4 regions of the Cytobacillus dafuensis genome follow, and region 4 is predicted to be linked to each of the others. Evidence: a T-box and tRNA genes for the amino acid it is inferred to sense, from the RefSeq annotation. Region 4 holds a T-box; the other regions hold tRNA genes.

Region 1 (4,217 bases), 860 kb from region 4:
AGAAGTGGTTTTAATCGTGCTTGAAAAGAAGGATCTCAATTCAAAAGTGCCAAAAGGGGTTTGAGCATATTTTTCCCGAACAGCCCTGCTCACCGTTGATTCATGAATTTCCAGCTCATCAGCAATTTCCTTCATAGTCATCGGACTTATATAGGAAGGTCCCTTGATGAAAAATTCCTGCTGCTTTTCAACAATTTTCAAAGAAACCTTGGATAATGTTTCTTTTCTCTGCTCTATGCTTCTCATAATCCAATAATAATCTTGTTGGTTGTCCTGTAAAAAGCGTTTAACCTGTTTATCTTTATTGGAGGAAAATTGTTTGTAGTATTCATTATTAAAGCTTATCTTCGGTAAAGCTTCATCAAAAACACTGACAAAAAAAGAATTCCCATCCCAATCAATGACAACATCTGGAATGATATAGGCCGATTTTTCGTGCTGAAAAGAGGAGGCAGGTCTTGGATTTAATGTTTGAACATAGTCAAAAACCTCTTGAATATCCGTCATTTTAATCCCAAGAATTTTGGTAATGTCTTTCCACTTCTTCTCCGCGAAAGCACTGAAATGATTCTCTATTATTTCTTCCGCTAAGGGATTTCTCTTCTCTAGCCTCTTTAGCTGCAGAAGAATGCATTCATGCAAATTACGGGCACCAATTCCAGCTGGCTCCAATCCCTGTAATAGCTTAAGAGTTTGAAAGACTTCCTCTTCCGAAATATGAAAGCGAAGAGCGATTTCCTCCAGCTCTACTCGCAAGTAACCGTTTTCATCCAAACAATCAACAAGATAGTTGAATACCTTTTCTCCTTCAGCATTAAGAAGATTAAAATCAAGCTGAGCCTTTAAGTGCTCTTCTAGATATAGTTCATTCCTGCCGATTTGTTCGATCCAATTTTGTTTATCTTTTTCAATCTTTTTTTTCGCTGGTTTTGTACGATCAAAGCGGGGGTCCATTGCCTGAACATGATTGGATTCAATTTGCAATAAGGGATTTTCTAAAGCTTTATTTTCAAGGAATGCAGAAAGCTCCTGCGCATTATATTGCAGCAAGGCTATTGCCTGAGTCAGCTCCTGAGTCATCGTTAACTTTAATGTCTGCTGCTGCCATAACCCAGCCTGTAAATTCATCATACATCCCCCCTTCACTCCATTTTACAATAAGGCGGAGCAATGTTGAATGGAAAGATATTGGCATTAAGGAAAGTGAGAGTGCCTTTGGTTATTAATGGACAATATATTCTTTAATTTTATTATTTTTTTAATTTGATTGAGCATTTCTTCTTTTGTAAAAAGAAAGGCGGTCTTATGAGACCACTTTTTGGAGATATCTTTGCTTTGGTGGTCTCATGAAACCCCTACGAGACCGCTTCTATGCGATTTTTTGGCTTTGGTGGTCTTATGAACCCTCCATGAGACCTCTTCTTAGCGATTTTTTGGCTTTAGTTGTCTTATGAACCCTCCATGAGACCTCTTCTTGGCGATTTTTTGGCTTCGGTGGTCTTATGAACCCTCCATGAGACCGCTTCTCGGCGTTTTATTTGCTTTAGTGGTCTCATGAACCGTCAGGCTATCTGAAATGAATAAAAAAATACTATCACGTTTTAAAAACGCAATAGTATCAAGTATAAGTAGCGCCCTCGGCAGGAATCGAACCCACATCTTAAGAACCGGAATCTCACGTGCTATCCGTTGCACCACGAGGGCATATGAAGAAATGTTTTTTGAGCATTCTCTTTAAAAAAATCATGCTTTCTATAGTGTTACGATTATTAATTATAGGTTAATTTTTTGAACTTTGCAAGAAAACTTTTGTTTAAAAACTGAAGCAACGGGAATGATGGGAACGGAGGAATAAGAAAAGTGTGTCGAACAAATTAGCTAATCTATCCAAGCGATTTGTTTGACCTTTATTGACCATCAGTGTATCATAATACTACATACAGCAAAAAATCGTTTACTTACATCTTTGTATGTTTATCTCATTTTTAAAGGAGGATTTTAGAAGATGAACCTAATCCCTACAGTTATTGAACAAACAAACCGTGGAGAACGTGCATACGATATTTACTCTCGTCTTTTAAAAGATCGTATTATCATGCTTGGAAGTGCCATTGATGATAATGTAGCAAACTCCATTGTTGCACAATTATTATTCTTGGAAGCAGAAAACCCTGAGAAAGATATTACCTTATACATTAACAGCCCAGGCGGAAGTATTACTGCTGGAATGGCGATTTATGACACAATGCAGTATATTAAAGCAGATGTATCAACGATTTGTACAGGAATGGCTGCTTCTATGGGAGCTTTCCTGCTTGCAGCTGGTGAAAAAGGCAAGCGTTTCGTTTTACCAAACAGTGAAGTTATGATCCACCAGCCATTAGGCGGTGCACAAGGTCAGGCAACTGAAATTGAAATTGCTGCTAAGCGTATCCTATTCCTTCGCGACAAACTAAACACTATTCTATCAGAGCGCACAGGCCAGCCATTAGAAGTCATCGCAAGAGATACAGACCGTGACAACTTCATGACTGCTGAAAAGGCATTAGAATACGGTTTAGTAGACAAAATTATTTCACGCAATACAGCAGAAGAAAAAAAGAAATAAGCTAATAAAAAACAAACTCGCATGCCTAATCATGCGAGTTGTTTTTTACTAATTTTCCTGCTGAATAAATTCAGCTAATTCTTCAATTGCATCGACTTCATCTTTGCCATCTACAATCAAAGTCACGACTGAACCTGAGCTAACAGCAAGGCTCATTAAACCCATGATGCTTTTCGCATTGACTTTCTTTCCATCCTTCTCAAGAAAAACATCTGATGAAAATCTGTTTGCTTCTTGAACAAATAATGCCGCGGGTCTTGCCTGTAATCCTGTTTTCAGTTTCACTTCAACCTTTTTCTCTACCATTGCTCGCTTTCCTCCCCTAATAGAATCTGATTATTTTTCATAACGATTCTCCTGCTCTCAGTTTATCTGCAATCTCATCTATTTTTCTTAAGCGGTGATTAATCCCTGACTTACTTATTGTACCTCCAGAAACCATTTCACCAAGTTCCTTTAATGTAACATCCTGATAGGCAACTCGCAGTTCAGCAATTTCCTTCAGTTTATCTGGCAATATATGAAGGCCGACTGTTTCATCAATAAATCGAATATTTTCTACTTGACGAAGGGCAGCACCAATTGTTTTGTTTAAGTTCGCTGTTTCACAATTTACGAGTCGATTTACCGAATTTCGCATATCACGAACAATTCGAATATCTTCAAATTTTAAAAGTGCATTATGCGCTCCTACCACACCTAAAAATTCTGTAATCTTTTCAGCTTCTTTTAAGTATGTAATAAACCCTTTTTTCCTTTCAAGTGTTTTACTATTCAGGCCAAAAGTATTCATTAATTCACTTAAAGAGTCGTTATGCTCCTTATATAGTGAAAAAATTTCAAGATGATAGGATGATGTTTCTGGATTATTAACCGATCCTCCAGCTAGAAAAGCACCACGTAAATAAGAACGCTTACAACATTTCTTTTTAATCAAGGCTTCAGAAATATTATGTGTAAAAACAAAGCCATCGCTTAATATCTTCAAATCATCTAGAATCTCACTTGCCTTCTCCGACAATCTGACAATATAAACATTATTCTTCTTTAGTCTCATCTTCTTTCTGACAAGGAGCTCTACCTGTGCTTGATAGTTCTTCTTTATAAGAATATAGATTCTTCTTGCGATAGCTGCATTTTCAGTCTGTATATCGACAATTAGCTTTCTGTTGGAGAAAGATAGCGATCCGTTCATTCGAATAAGCGCAGACAACTCCGCTTTTCCGCAGCAATCCTTAACTTCCAGATTCGTTAATTCCTTTTTCGTTTCTGAAGCGAAAGACATAATTCCTTCACCTCCTAGTAGAAAAGCGTAGGCGCCTTGATCACCCCCGACAAGCACAAGACGAGCCTTTCGGAAAGGTGTTCTTTACCTTTCTGGAAGGATTGGCTTGTGACCTCGAGGGGGTAGGCGCTGAAGCTAGACAATTGAAAAGCGTAAGGCGCCGGCTAGAAGGTTGCTTTTTAACCTTCTGGACGGAATGGCTTATCGGCGGCAAGCATAAGACGAGCCACTCAATGTTCTATACCTTACTTTAATATTTATTCTGCATATTTATTTCATTCATTAGGAAAGAGTATAACATTTCTGCGACTTCTTTTGTATCGT
Region 2 (4,217 bases), 1.7 Mb from region 4:
CCTTCATGTTCAGTTAGCCCAACAGAAATACTTTCAATATTATAATTTCGCTTGGAAAATAAATTAGTAATTCTATTTAATACCCCAGGGCGATTTAATACTGTCATACTAATCGTTCTTTTCAAGGCTTAGCACCTACCATTTCATGCAATCCTTTTCCTGGTGCGATCATTGGATATACATTTTCATTTGGATCAATTCTAAAATCTAGCAGAACTGGCTCACGATTATTTAGAACCTCGTTTAATATTTCCTCTGCCTGTTCCACTGAACTGATGACATAACCTTTTATTTCATAGGCTTCAGCTAGTTTCACAAAGGAAGGCTGCACGGAGATTTTACTATGAGAAAAACGTGATTCATAAAAAATCTCTTGCCACTGGCGGACCATTCCTAAAGAGTGATTATTAAAAATGCAAATCTTAATCGGGAGGTTAAACTCCCTAATAACTGCAAGCTCTTGAGTCGACATTTGGAAGCCAGCATCTCCTAGAACGGCAACCACACATGCATCTGGATCAGCAAACTGAGCTCCGATACTGGCTGGGAGGCCAAATCCCATCGTTCCTAATCCTCCTGAAGTCACCCATCTATCTGCTTGATTGAAACGATAATATTGTGCAGCCCACATTTGGTGCTGACCAACATCTGTTACCACAATAGCTTTACCTTCCGTTTTCTTGAAAAGCATTTCCATTGTCTTTTGAGGTTTTATAGAACCTTCGCTTGACTCGCCATAATAATAGGGGTATTCCTCCTGCCATTTTTGAATTTGTTCATGCCATTCTTTATCGGCAGGCGGCTTGCCATTTTGCTGAACTAACTGCTTTAATGCTTCTTTTGCATCCGCTACAATTGGAATGGCTGTTGGTACATTTTTTCCAATTTCTGCTGGATCAATATCAATATGGGCAACTGTTGCATTTGGAGCGAAATGCTGTAAATTTCCTGTCAGTCGATCATCAAATCGTGCCCCAATATTGATTAATAAATCACATTCACTTAATCCCATATTTGATGCGTAACAGCCATGCATTCCTGCTAACCCAACAAATAGTTTGTGATTTGCTGGAAATCCACCTAATCCTAGCAATGTATGAATAACTGGAATTTGTTGTTGCTCTGCATATTTCTTTAATTCATCTGATGCTTTTGCATGTAGGACGCCTGCTCCAGCCAGTATTACTGGCTTTTTAGCCCCGCTAACCGCTTCTGTTAATTTACGAATTTGTAAATAGTTAGGATGAAGTGTCGGCTGATATCCAGGTAAGTTTATTTCTTGCTCTATTGGAGGTTTTGATACAGAAGCTGCAATGTCTTTTGGTATATCGATCAGGACTGGTCCAGGTCTTCCGCTTGATGCTATATAAAATGCCTCTTTAACAATCCTTGGAATATCTTCAATGTTACGAACTTGATAGTTATATTTTGTTATAGGGGTTGTAATCCCAAGAATATCTGCTTCTTGAAAAGCATCTGATCCAATTACACTAGTTGCCACCTGACCAGTGAAAACGACAAGCGGTAACGAGTCCATCATGGCATCTGTAAGTCCTGTGACAATGTTAGTAGCTCCAGGACCTGATGTAGCGATGACAACTCCCGGCTTTCCTGAAATCCTTGCATACCCCTCAGCTGCGTGAATTCCCCCCTGTTCATGTCTAGGTAAAACGTGGAGAATTTTTGAATGATATAATTTGTCATAAATCGGTAAGACTGCTCCTCCTGGATATCCAAAAATCACTTCAACCTTTTCCTTCTCCAATGCTTCTAATAACAGATCAGCACCTGTGACCATTTCTGTCTCAGCCTTTGTTTCTGTAAAGGCAGCTTCCTGCAACATTCTAATTTAACCTCCTCTTTGTTCCTTTTTTTAATTCAAAATAAAAAGCCCTTTCATCCCTCATACACCTACTTATACTAGGTAAAGGGATGAAAAGGCTTTAAAACCTGTTCCACGGTACCACCCTAAATTCACGCTATTAACGTGCACTTATGAACAGCTGAAATGCTGTTCGTTTTGATAACGGGTGGTAACACCCGACCAACTCTACTAAAAGAATCTTTCAAGCTGATGCTCTGAGGTGAGTTCACTTTATGAAGGAATTACCGGCTTTCAGCAGCCGCCGGCTCTCTGTAAATTCCTATGCATAAGCTACTTATCCTCTTCTTTGCTTTTTCAATATTCCTTATTTTATTACCGCTTTAAACGACTGAATTTTTAGGTTAAAAAAAACTACTTATTATAAGAGTTCGCTAACCAAAAGGAACTGTTTATTATATTTTTGAATTTTTTGTTTTCTTATATTGAGGACTATCTTACGCCCATTTTATTAAACCGTCAACACCTTATTTGTGAATTATTTGATAATTTCAACAAATCAGATTTATTGTATCCGCTTTCATTGTTGATATATTAAAGATCTGAAGCCTTTAATATTTTTTTATATTTTTTTGTGAACATAGGAAATTTTGAATCAAATTCTACAGTTAAAGTGTAATTTTGGGGAATAGCCATGTTAAACAATAATCATGAACAAAGCCTTGAAAATAAAAAAACTCACCATAAAGGTGAGTAGATGTTGGTAGATATGTAACAATTTGATGTGTTAATGGCGTCCCAGGAGAGATTCGAACTCCCGACCGACGGCTTAGAAGGCCGTTGCTCTATCCAGCTGAGCTACTGGGACATTAATAAATTTTTAAATTTTAAATGCTTTAAAAACTGTGATGTCACTTTCAAGGACAAGTTTTATTATATTAGACTAATAATCAAAAGTCAACATAAAATATAAAATATTTTCTGAGGGAAGCTTTATTGCTTCCCTCAATAAGTATATGCCGTTTACTCTTTTTTTGGAAGTGAAAATTTCTGAGTTAATTCACTAATTTCTCCTTTCTCTAATTCAAATACACGGAGATTGACCTCAGCACTTTCTATTTCCAAAATAACATATGTCTTTTCTGTTCTCCCTCTTGGCTGTTTAATGCTCCCAGGATTGATGAATAATATGTTATCGATCATTTCTGCACCAAGATAATGTGAATGGCCGAAACAAACAATACTGGCATCGAGTTCCTTTGCCCGATAGCTTAAGTTCATTAATGTCGATTTCACGGAATAGAGGTGACCATGAGTAACTAACACTCTATAATCTCCAATATTTTCTACATGATCCTCTGGAAAATTTTTATCAAAATCACAATTTCCACGAACAACTGCAAATCCATTTAAGCACGGATCATTAGCTGCTAGCTCTGAATCCCCACAATGAATCATAAGATCAACTTCCATAGCATGCTTTTCCTTAATCGAAGTTAAATCCCCGCTTAGTCTATGACTGTCGCTTACAATTAAGATTTTCATACTTATTTTCCCTCTGAAAAGAGGATTGGAAGCTGACTTTCTAACTTTCGTAGAGCATGAGCGCGGTGACTAATATGTGCTTTTTCTTCAGGAATTAGCTCTGCCATCGCTTTATCTTTTTCGATAACATAAAAAATAGGATCGTAGCCGAAACCAAATGTTCCTCTTTTTTCCCGTAAAATCATCCCTTCACATGTCCCAGTGACAGTGAAGGTTTCAAGACCAGGCGCTGCAACCGCTAATGCACAGTAAAATCTTGCTTGGCGATCGTCATCAGCAACATTTTGCAATTCTCCCAGCACCTTAACCATATTGGCTTCGTCACTTTTTTCTTCTCCTGCATACCTTGCTGAAAAAATACCTGGCCGTCCATTAAGCGCATCGATTGCTAGTCCAGAATCATCGGCAATGACGATTTTATCCAAAGCCTTCGAGATCGTTTCTGCTTTTAAAATGGCATTTTCCTCAAACGTATTCCCTGTTTCATCAACATCATGCAATTCAGGGAAATCTAATAATGTTTTGACCTTATAGCCTAATGGTCGGAACATGTCCTCAAACTCTTTTGCTTTCCCAGCATTTTTTGTGGCAATGATTACTTCCTGCATTCTAAGCCTTCCTCTCCGCTTATTTTTTCCTAGTATTTATTTTGTTTGTGATCTCTTCGCCAAGAGCTTCTTTTTGCATTTCGAATATGGCCGCAAGTCCCTCTTGTGCAGATCTTAATAATTCTTGAAGCTCATTGTAGGAAAAAGTAGCTTCTTCCCCTGTTCCCTGTAATTCGACAAATTCCCCATCGCCTATCATAACAACATTCATGTCTACTAATGCTTTAGAATCTTCAACATAA
Region 3 (4,217 bases), 1.5 Mb from region 4:
TATTTGTTCCGTGTATACCGTAATGAGGTTGTGACAATCCCATCCACAGCACACCAAATGGTCCGCCGGGATTAGGTTGTTTATTGATGATTTTGTATGTCCCTGAAGGTGTTGGTGATAGTATTTTTCCTACTGCAATGGGGTAAGTTTTTATTAGCCTATTTCCATCAAAAAGCTTTAATTGATGTTTTGAAGTAGATACGTCAATCCATCTCGCCATGAAGATCAACTCCATATTTTTGATCATTGTATGATGAATACTGGCAATTGTTAATGACAGGGATTGATAATATAGTTGGTGCATGATTGGACAAATTATTGTAATAAATACTTAGAAAAACTCATCGAAAAGGATGAGAACAAAGACTTTTTTACGAATTCTTAAATAAAGAGCTGGTGGGTAAATCTAAAGAGTTTTGCAAATAGAAAAAGACCCTTACTCAATGAGTAAGGGCTTTTAAGCTTCAAATGCAAATAGCTTAAGTTCTTCAGAATCATTAGGGAGCTGAATCAGTCGTTCAAACTGTAATCCCACTTTTTCAAGCAGTTTGGCAGAAGCGTGATTGTCTTGAGCGGTGATCGCCACAATGCGATTTAACCCCAGAGTATCTTTTGCATATGCCATTACAGAAGAGGCTGCTTCATAGGCATATCCTTTTCCCCAATACTTTGGCAGAAAGGCATATCCAAGATCGACATCTTCCAATGTATCTCTTTTTACAAGACCACAGATTCCAATCGGAACATGATCTTCCTTTCGCTCCACCAAATAGAAACAGAATCCGAATTGTTCATACGAGCGAACCGCTCCATTCAAAATATAAGCCCGTGCGTCTTCAAGAGTTCTCACACCGCGATCGCCTATAAATTGCAGCCATGAGGGGTCATTTAAAAGCTCTAAAATAAATGCTGCATCATCAGTTGTTTGTAAGCGTAGGATAAGTCTTTCAGTTTCAAGAATTTTCAAAGGAAATCCACCAGCCTTTCAGGATTTTATTATTGCTAGAAATCCTATTTTTCATATGCTTCATTTTATCTTAAACTTTAAGGATAGTGAAGTACTTTCAGGAAGGTTATCAAAGCGTCAGTCTTGTACGTTGTTTATTGTTGGGGAATTGAAAGAAGCTAAGGTGGTATGGAGATACATAGGACAAGGAAACAGATTTTGTATTTAGTTTCATAAAAAAAGACCTATTTTTTAGGTCCAATGCTTGAAGAATTTTGTTTTTTAAGAATATGAAAAATTAATTCCAGTTGGCAAGCAATGATAGCAAGAATTCCAAAAATCGCTCCTATTAGAATACCAGGCAGTCCAAAAAGAAATAAACCCAATAGTACACCTGAAATTAAACAAATTAAATAGAGCATTATGTCACCTCAATACTATCCTAACTTAAATAGTAAATATTGGATAGCATTAAATGTAAATTATTGGTGGAGTAATAATGTTCAATTGAATTATTATGTTTCTCCAAAAATATGACTTACAGGCGGGTTCGTGGAGTTATTAGGAGAAATTAACAAAATTGTTGCAGGAATTTGCTTAAATCTCCCGAATTATGTATGTAAAAAGGAGATGAGGCAATGGAGCAAGTTATTGAAAAATGGATTTGCTCGAATTGCAGCATAGAGATAACAGATGAGAATGAATTTATAGATAATAACGGTGTTTGTGATGAATGTTATAGTATCCCAATAAAGAAGAAACTTAAATTAATCATTTGATGGAACATGTCTTCTTTTATCGAATAGTAAGGTGGAAGGAGATCTTTTCGTGATTAAAAAATGCATACTGATTTTAATATTATTTACGTTTTTACCTGTTTCCGTAATAAGTAATTAGCATCCATCGGGGTGCTTTTTCTTTTGCCCAAAACAACTCAAATATCGGAGGTGGCAGGTGATGTAGATAGGAACATTTGTTTCGGAATTAAAAAAGTCGCCAATCCTTATTTACCAAGGAATTGACGACTTTCTATTTTGACGTCCCAGATAGGAATCGAACCTACGACCTACAGCTTAGGAGGCTGTCGCTCTATCCTACTGAGCTACTGGGACATTACATTAGATTTTCATTATAAACCCAATTTTCCAGTGCAGTCAATTGTTTCGAATGAAAAGGGGCGAACGGACATGCCAATCGCCCTTAGCTTTAGTTTAATAGCTTTTTTCTATAATACTTAAAAATAGTAGCTGCTCTTCTCTGCAAATTTTTGAGCTTTGATGTACTTAATTCGATTAACGGCTGTGCAAATGGAATGGTCATTTTGCTCGATAATAGCAAGGTGAGAACTAAAGAGATTCCTGCTAGCAAAAGAAAGTTTTTTGGCTCAGTAAAATAGTTTTGTATATTGCTTTCCCTAAAAAGACGTACAAAGAACCCATGAAGTAAATAAACATAAAGAGTATTCTTACCTACAGTTGTAAAGAAATATTGTTTCCTTGGAACAAGAGAGAAAAAACTAAAGACCATTATTAGGCTTAATATATAGAAGGCAAGCCGTGCAAAAACTGCCGCAATGGAATCTACCCCCATCTCTGAATAGGGTTTCGATCCAAGGAGCCATTCATGATTCATATCCGGAAATAAATAAAAACCAGTAAAAACGATAATAAAAATGGATATTGAAGCAATCTTTGCTTTAGGTAACACGATTAAAGAAAAATGCTCTTTCTTTAAATAGTAGCCAATTAAAAAAAGCGGGAAAAACACAAAAGTTCTTGATAAGCTTAAAAATTCAGTAATCCAATCAGCATATCCAACAATTAATCCAATAGCAAAAGCGACAATGATTGAGATGATGGGCTTTATTTTTGTAAATAGAATAAGCATTATATTCCAGGAAAATAAACTAATCAAAAACCATAAGGACCAATGTGGTGTTAGTGGATCAACCTCAATAGACGACTCATTGTATAGAAAATAATAAAAAAATGAATATATAACCTGAAATATGATATAAGGAAGGATTAACTTTTTCGATATTTTCGCTATATAACCTTGCTTATTAAAGCCTTTAGCAAAAAAGCCTGATATTAAAATAAATGCAGGCATATGAAAGGTGTAAATCAGCTTATATAATGTATAAACAGTCTCATTTTCTGAAATATAAGACCGTAGAAAATGTCCAAATACAACTAAAAAAATTAAAATAAATTTTGCGTTATCAAAATAATATTCACGCTTTTGCATGTCTTCCTCCTCTTTTTAGACCCCCTAAAAAGATTTTTTTATTATACACCCACCCTATCATGAATAAAACCAATAAATACATGTGAATGAAAGGATGAATTTCCAAAAAAAGCAATTAGTATACTTTATCTTACTGTTATAATACATAAAAACATCTGTTATATAATTGTGTATGCGTTTTCAGAGTTTATTTAATTGGGTTTTAGAAAGAAATATAATTCTGTTCCAATCATAAATGATGAAATGTTTGACTTTTGTCACAGCAGTTAATAAACCTTTCAAATACAATAACTTTTAGGGGGAATGTAAACACAATTAGAAAGCTTTTTTCAAATTAGCAAAAGACATGAAGAATATTGGGAGGGTGAATATGTCAATTTTACCTAAGAAAAATGAACTTGGATTTTTTGAAATTAGACTGGAGTCAATTGGTGGACTAGGTGCCAATTTGGCTGGGAAAATGCTGGCGGAAGCTGGTGTATTAGGGCTTGGCCTAAACGGATCAAACTTTTCTTCCTATGGATCTGAAAAAAAAGGTTCTCCTGTGAAAAGCTTTATCCGCTTTTGTGATAATGATGTAGAAATACGCGCACATAGCCCAATCGAGCAGCCTCATGTGATCGGTGTTTTTCACGAAGCATTATATAAAACTGTCGATGTAGTTAGCGGCCTTATGCCGGATGGAATTCTATTAGTCAATTCAATTAGGAGTTTTGATGATATTAAAAAAGATTTGAAATTAGAATATGGCACGTTAGCAATCGTTGATGCATTGCAAATTGCTGTCGAAGAGAAAACAAAAGTAAATACAGCTATGCTCGGGGCGTTATTCCGGATTTGTGACTTCCTTGACCCAGAATCAATGAAGAATGTAATCCGCAGCACATTTGAAAAGAAATATCCACATCTAGTAGAACCAAATATTAGAACCTTTGAACGTGGATATAACGAAGTTCAATTTAAAACATATGAAACACCTGAAGATGCCATTGGAAAGGAATTTTCGCGTCCATTGCCACTACTA
Region 4 (4,217 bases):
GCTTTGTCGTTTACAAAGTAGTATAGCGGATAGCCTTTGTAGGTTGTCTGTTTCTTACCGGTATCTTCACGAGTAATTGTTCCGAAGTCATCTTTATTGAATCCATCAGGAGCGTCTAGATGTTCAGAATAGAAAGCAGGCCAGTTTTCAAGACATTCACCACTGCAGTTTGTTGTATTAGGCTTATCTTTCGTAAAGTAATAAAGTGCCATGCCTTGAGCATCAGCAAGGTACTTGCCTGTTTTTTCATTTTCCATCAGCTTCAGTGCTGATACCGGTTCCTCTGCAGTTGTTTCTTCTACTGGATCTTTTTTGTCCGCATCCTCAGAGCTGCATCCTCCAAGAAGTATACCTGCTAAAAGAAAAGTGAATAGCCACATAAACTGTTTCATCACTAAATCCTCCTCCGCATCTATTCTTTTCACTAAAGGTAACGAAAGAAAATTAGAAAAGGTTCGATTTAAATTTTTACTTGTTGTTAACTTAAAAACATAAGAAATACAAGTATCTTAGGAATGGTGCCAAGGCAGAAATAAATTGTGATAAAGGGACTTTTGCGATTGAAAATAATACTTTATATATAACGAAAATATTGGTAAATTTTAGTATAATTAAATTAGACAAATTTAATTGCAAAGAAGGGATAACATTGAAAGAAACGATTTATGATTACGAGGATTTAATGGAAATGTTAGATTCCTTATTGAGAGAGCCAACTCAGTTTTGGGATCACTTTTATACTGAACGTGATCGAGATGTTCCGTTTTTTGTTAACTCTCCAGATGAAAATTTAGTTTGTTACTTTGAAAATAATCTTTTTAAGCCAGGAAAAGTTCTCGAATTGGGCTGTGGCCCAGGTCGAAACGCCATTTATTTTGCTGAAAAAGGCTGTACGGTTGATGCCGTAGATTTATCACAAGAGTCTCTTAAATGGGCAGAAGAGCGAGCAAATGAAAAGAATGTCCATGTAAACTTCATCAATGAAAATATCTTTGCATTAGACATCGAGGAAGGTACATATGACATAGTGTATGATTCAGGCTGCTTTCACCATATTGCTCCTCACCGAAGAATGAGTTACATAAATTTAGTAAAAAAAGCTTTAAAACCAAATGGCTTCTTTGCCATTACTTGTTTTGTTCCAGGTGGGGCGTTAGGCGGTGCGGAAATAACAGATTGGGAGGTATATAGATTAAGAAGCCTAAAAGGAGGATTGGGCTTTACTGATGAAAAATTAAGATCCATCTTTAAGGATTTCAAGGAAATTGAGATAAGAAAAATGAAGGAAATTAAACAGCCTAATGATGTTTTTGGTGTATCTGGCTTGTTGACTGCGCTATTTCAATCATGAAAATGTCGGGATATAAAAATATCTTTGGAGTGATAGCATGGAAATTAGAAAAGCAAATGCAAATGATATACCTGAATTAGCGGCGTTAATGACTCAACTTGGATATCCAACTACTATTGAAAAGATGAAACTTAGATTTACCCATATTGAATCAAGCTTAAGCTACTACACATTGGTAGCTACTATTGATGACAAAGTTGTTGGAATGATCGGTTTAGTAATAGGATTCTATTATGAAATGGATGGTTCCTATGCTCGAATTGTAGCCTTCGTCGTAGATTCGGACTATCGCAATAAAGGGATAGGCATGAAACTAATAGAAGAAGCAGAGAACTGGGCTAGAAGTACAGGAGCTACTGGAATCGGACTAAACAGCGGAAAGAGTCAAGAGAGAGAAAATGCTTATAAATTTTATATTAAAATGGGCTATGCCGAAAAAAGTATTGGATTTGTTAAAAGTCTTATTTAAGCGGAGGATGGATGAAGATAGCAGCAAATTGATTTTTGAATATTAAAAGAAAAAATGGATTTTATAGTAAAATTTAGTGTATAATACGGAAAAATAAATTAATAAAGGATAATTCTTAGAAGAGGAGAGTAATAATCGAAGCTTCGATTATAGAGAGCTGGGGATGGTGGGATCCCGGTACGAAATCGATTATGAAGCGCACCTCGGAGAAGGCTTATTGAATGATAAGTAGATAAGTCCGGTTATAACCGTTACATTTTCAAGCAGGCTTTTTAAGCAAGTAGAGTGGTACCGCGAGCAAAACCCTCGTCTCTAAACGATTTTAGAGATGGGGTTTTTTTTATTACAAATTAGGAGGTTTGGTGATGAAGTACAAAAAAATAGTCATCTCATCTATTCAGGACACATTGATTAGTATGGGGATTGATAGTTTTTCTAAAGAAGAAATTGAAAAAATTCTAGAGGTTCCACCAAAACAGGAAATGGGCGACTATGCATTTCCGTGTTTTTTATTAGCCAAAAAGTTAAGAAAGGCACCTCCACAAATTGCTCAAGATCTTATGTTTAACATTAATCATGAATATATTGAAAAAATTGAGGCTGTTGGGCCATATGTAAACTTCTTTTTAGCAAAACAGAAAATTGGGCATGAAATTGTAATGGAAGTGCTTAATCAGAAGGAGAAGTTCGGAAGTCTGTCCATTGGTAATGGAAAAAACATCTCAATTGATCTTTCATCGCCTAATATTGCGAAGCCTTTTTCGATGGGCCATTTACGCTCTACTGTTATTGGGAACGCATTGGCGAATATCATGGAAAAGTGTGGGTTCACACCAATAAAGATAAATCATCTAGGTGACTGGGGTACACAATTTGGCAAGTTAATTACGGCTTATAAAATGTGGGGAAATGAAGAAAAAGTAAAAGCTAATCCGATTAAGGAATTACTCGCTTTGTATGTCCGGTTTCATGAAGAAGCGGAAAAAACACCAGGGCTTGAAGATACAGGACGATTATGGTTTAAAAGATTAGAGGAAGGAGATAAAGAAGCACTTTCATTATGGAAATGGTTCCGTGAAGAGTCTTTAAAGGAATTTGAACGGATCTATCAGCTTATGGGAATTGAGTTTCATTCATTTAATGGAGAGGCATTTTACAATGATAAGATGGATGAGGTTGTAGAACTACTCAATGAAAAACAGCTGCTTTCAGAATCAGATGGGGCGATGGTTGTTACTCTAGATGAACATGAAAGTCCACCGTGCCTTATAAAAAAATCGGATGGAGCAACATTGTATGCAACGAGAGATTTGGCTGCATCTCTTTTTAGAAAAAGAGAGTATGATTTTGCAAAAGCCTTATATGTAGTAGGCAGAGAACAGTCTCTTCACTTTAATCAAGTTTTTCATGTCTTAAAAAAGATGGGGTATGAATGGTCAGAAGATATGCACCACATCCCATTCGGAATGATGTTGAAAGATGGAAAGAAAATGTCGACTCGAAAGGGAAAAGTTGTTCTATTAGAAGAGGTGCTTGAAGAAGCGATTAAACTGGCAGCTAAAAATATTGAAGAGCGAAATCCTAATCTTGCAGACAAAGAAGAAGTAGCGAAGAGGGTTGGAGTAGGTGCTGTTATTTTTCATGATCTTAAAAATGATCGCTTACATGATATTGAGTTTTCTCTTGAAGCGATGCTCACCTTTGAGGGAGAAACTGGACCGTACGTACAATATACACATGCACGTGCATGCTCTATCCTGAGAAAAGGAAAATTAGAGGAACAAGGTCTGTTTTCTTATGAAACCTATGAAGATGATAGGGCCTGGGCTATTTTATCCTTACTAATGAAATTTGAAGATGTCATTAAACATGCATACAATCAGTTTGACCCTTCGCAAATTGCAAAATATACAATAGATCTTTCACAAGCTTTTAACAAATATTACGGAACCGTCCAAATTTTAAAGGAAGATGATCAACAGCAAGCACGCTTACAGTTAGTAAAGGCAGTAGCAATTGTTTTAAAAGAAGGATTGCGTTTGTTAGGACTTAAAGCTCCTGAGCAAATGTGATAGGTCCGATCGTTATTCAAAATGATTTTTACTCGTTTTGTAAATATGCCCTGTGAATAAAGATATATATTCGCTAATAAAATTAATATTATTCAGATAAGATGAGTGGATGTCCTCTTATGACAAAAAATAACGGGGGAATGAGTATGATAAAAAATGAAAATGAAAAGGGAATATTTTTAATCACTGGTATAATGGCATCTGGTAAATCTACAATTGCTCAACTTCTTTCAGAGCGTATGGATAAGAGTGTCCATGTTCGTGGAGATGTGTTTAGAAAAATGATAGTAAATGGTGAAGTTGGAATGTCAGGTACCCCTTCCGA

The links. The T-box of region 4 lies ahead of argS (arginine--tRNA ligase). A T-box ahead of a tRNA ligase gene usually reads a tRNA of that ligase, here a tRNA-Arg.
Region 1: it has a tRNA-Arg gene. The T-box ahead of argS (arginine--tRNA ligase) is inferred to sense a tRNA for this amino acid. The anticodon was not compared.
Region 2: it has a tRNA-Arg gene. The T-box ahead of argS (arginine--tRNA ligase) is inferred to sense a tRNA for this amino acid. The anticodon was not compared.
Region 3: it has a tRNA-Arg gene. The T-box ahead of argS (arginine--tRNA ligase) is inferred to sense a tRNA for this amino acid. The anticodon was not compared.

What each region holds. Positions count from the first base shown of each region.
Region 1 covers NZ_CP042593.1:4,383,376-4,387,592, forward strand. The annotation lists gene rpoN (RNA polymerase factor sigma-54) at 1-1,128, opposite strand, end outside; tRNA gene FSZ17_RS20905 (tRNA-Arg) at 1,633-1,704, opposite strand; gene clpP (ATP-dependent Clp endopeptidase proteolytic subunit ClpP) at 2,006-2,608, shown strand; gene FSZ17_RS20915 (HPr family phosphocarrier protein) at 2,657-2,914, opposite strand; gene whiA (DNA-binding protein WhiA) at 2,952-3,893, opposite strand; gene FSZ17_RS20925 (gluconeogenesis factor YvcK family protein) at 4,144-4,217, opposite strand, start outside.
Region 2 covers NZ_CP042593.1:3,573,909-3,578,125, forward strand. The annotation lists gene ilvN (acetolactate synthase small subunit) at 1-125, opposite strand, end outside; gene ilvB (acetolactate synthase large subunit) at 122-1,843, opposite strand; T-box leader at 1,926-2,181, opposite strand; tRNA gene FSZ17_RS17095 (tRNA-Arg) at 2,614-2,690, opposite strand; gene FSZ17_RS17100 (metallophosphoesterase) at 2,846-3,367, opposite strand; gene FSZ17_RS17105 (XTP/dITP diphosphatase) at 3,370-3,975, opposite strand; gene rph (ribonuclease PH) at 3,995-4,217, opposite strand, start outside.
Region 3 covers NZ_CP042593.1:1,842,328-1,846,544, forward strand. The annotation lists gene FSZ17_RS08700 (L,D-transpeptidase) at 1-220, opposite strand, end outside; gene FSZ17_RS08705 (GNAT family N-acetyltransferase) at 458-967, opposite strand; gene FSZ17_RS23340 (hypothetical protein) at 1,585-1,725, shown strand; tRNA gene FSZ17_RS08710 (tRNA-Arg) at 1,985-2,058, opposite strand; gene FSZ17_RS08715 (acyltransferase family protein) at 2,153-3,193, opposite strand; gene FSZ17_RS08720 (2-oxoacid:acceptor oxidoreductase family protein) at 3,564-4,217, shown strand, end outside.
Region 4 covers NZ_CP042593.1:324,616-328,832, forward strand. The annotation lists gene FSZ17_RS01665 (COG4315 family predicted lipoprotein) at 1-392, opposite strand, end outside; gene FSZ17_RS01670 (class I SAM-dependent methyltransferase) at 650-1,351, shown strand; gene FSZ17_RS01675 (GNAT family N-acetyltransferase) at 1,389-1,820, shown strand; T-box leader at 1,928-2,137, shown strand; gene argS (arginine--tRNA ligase) at 2,186-3,892, shown strand; gene FSZ17_RS01685 (AAA family ATPase) at 4,039-4,217, shown strand, end outside.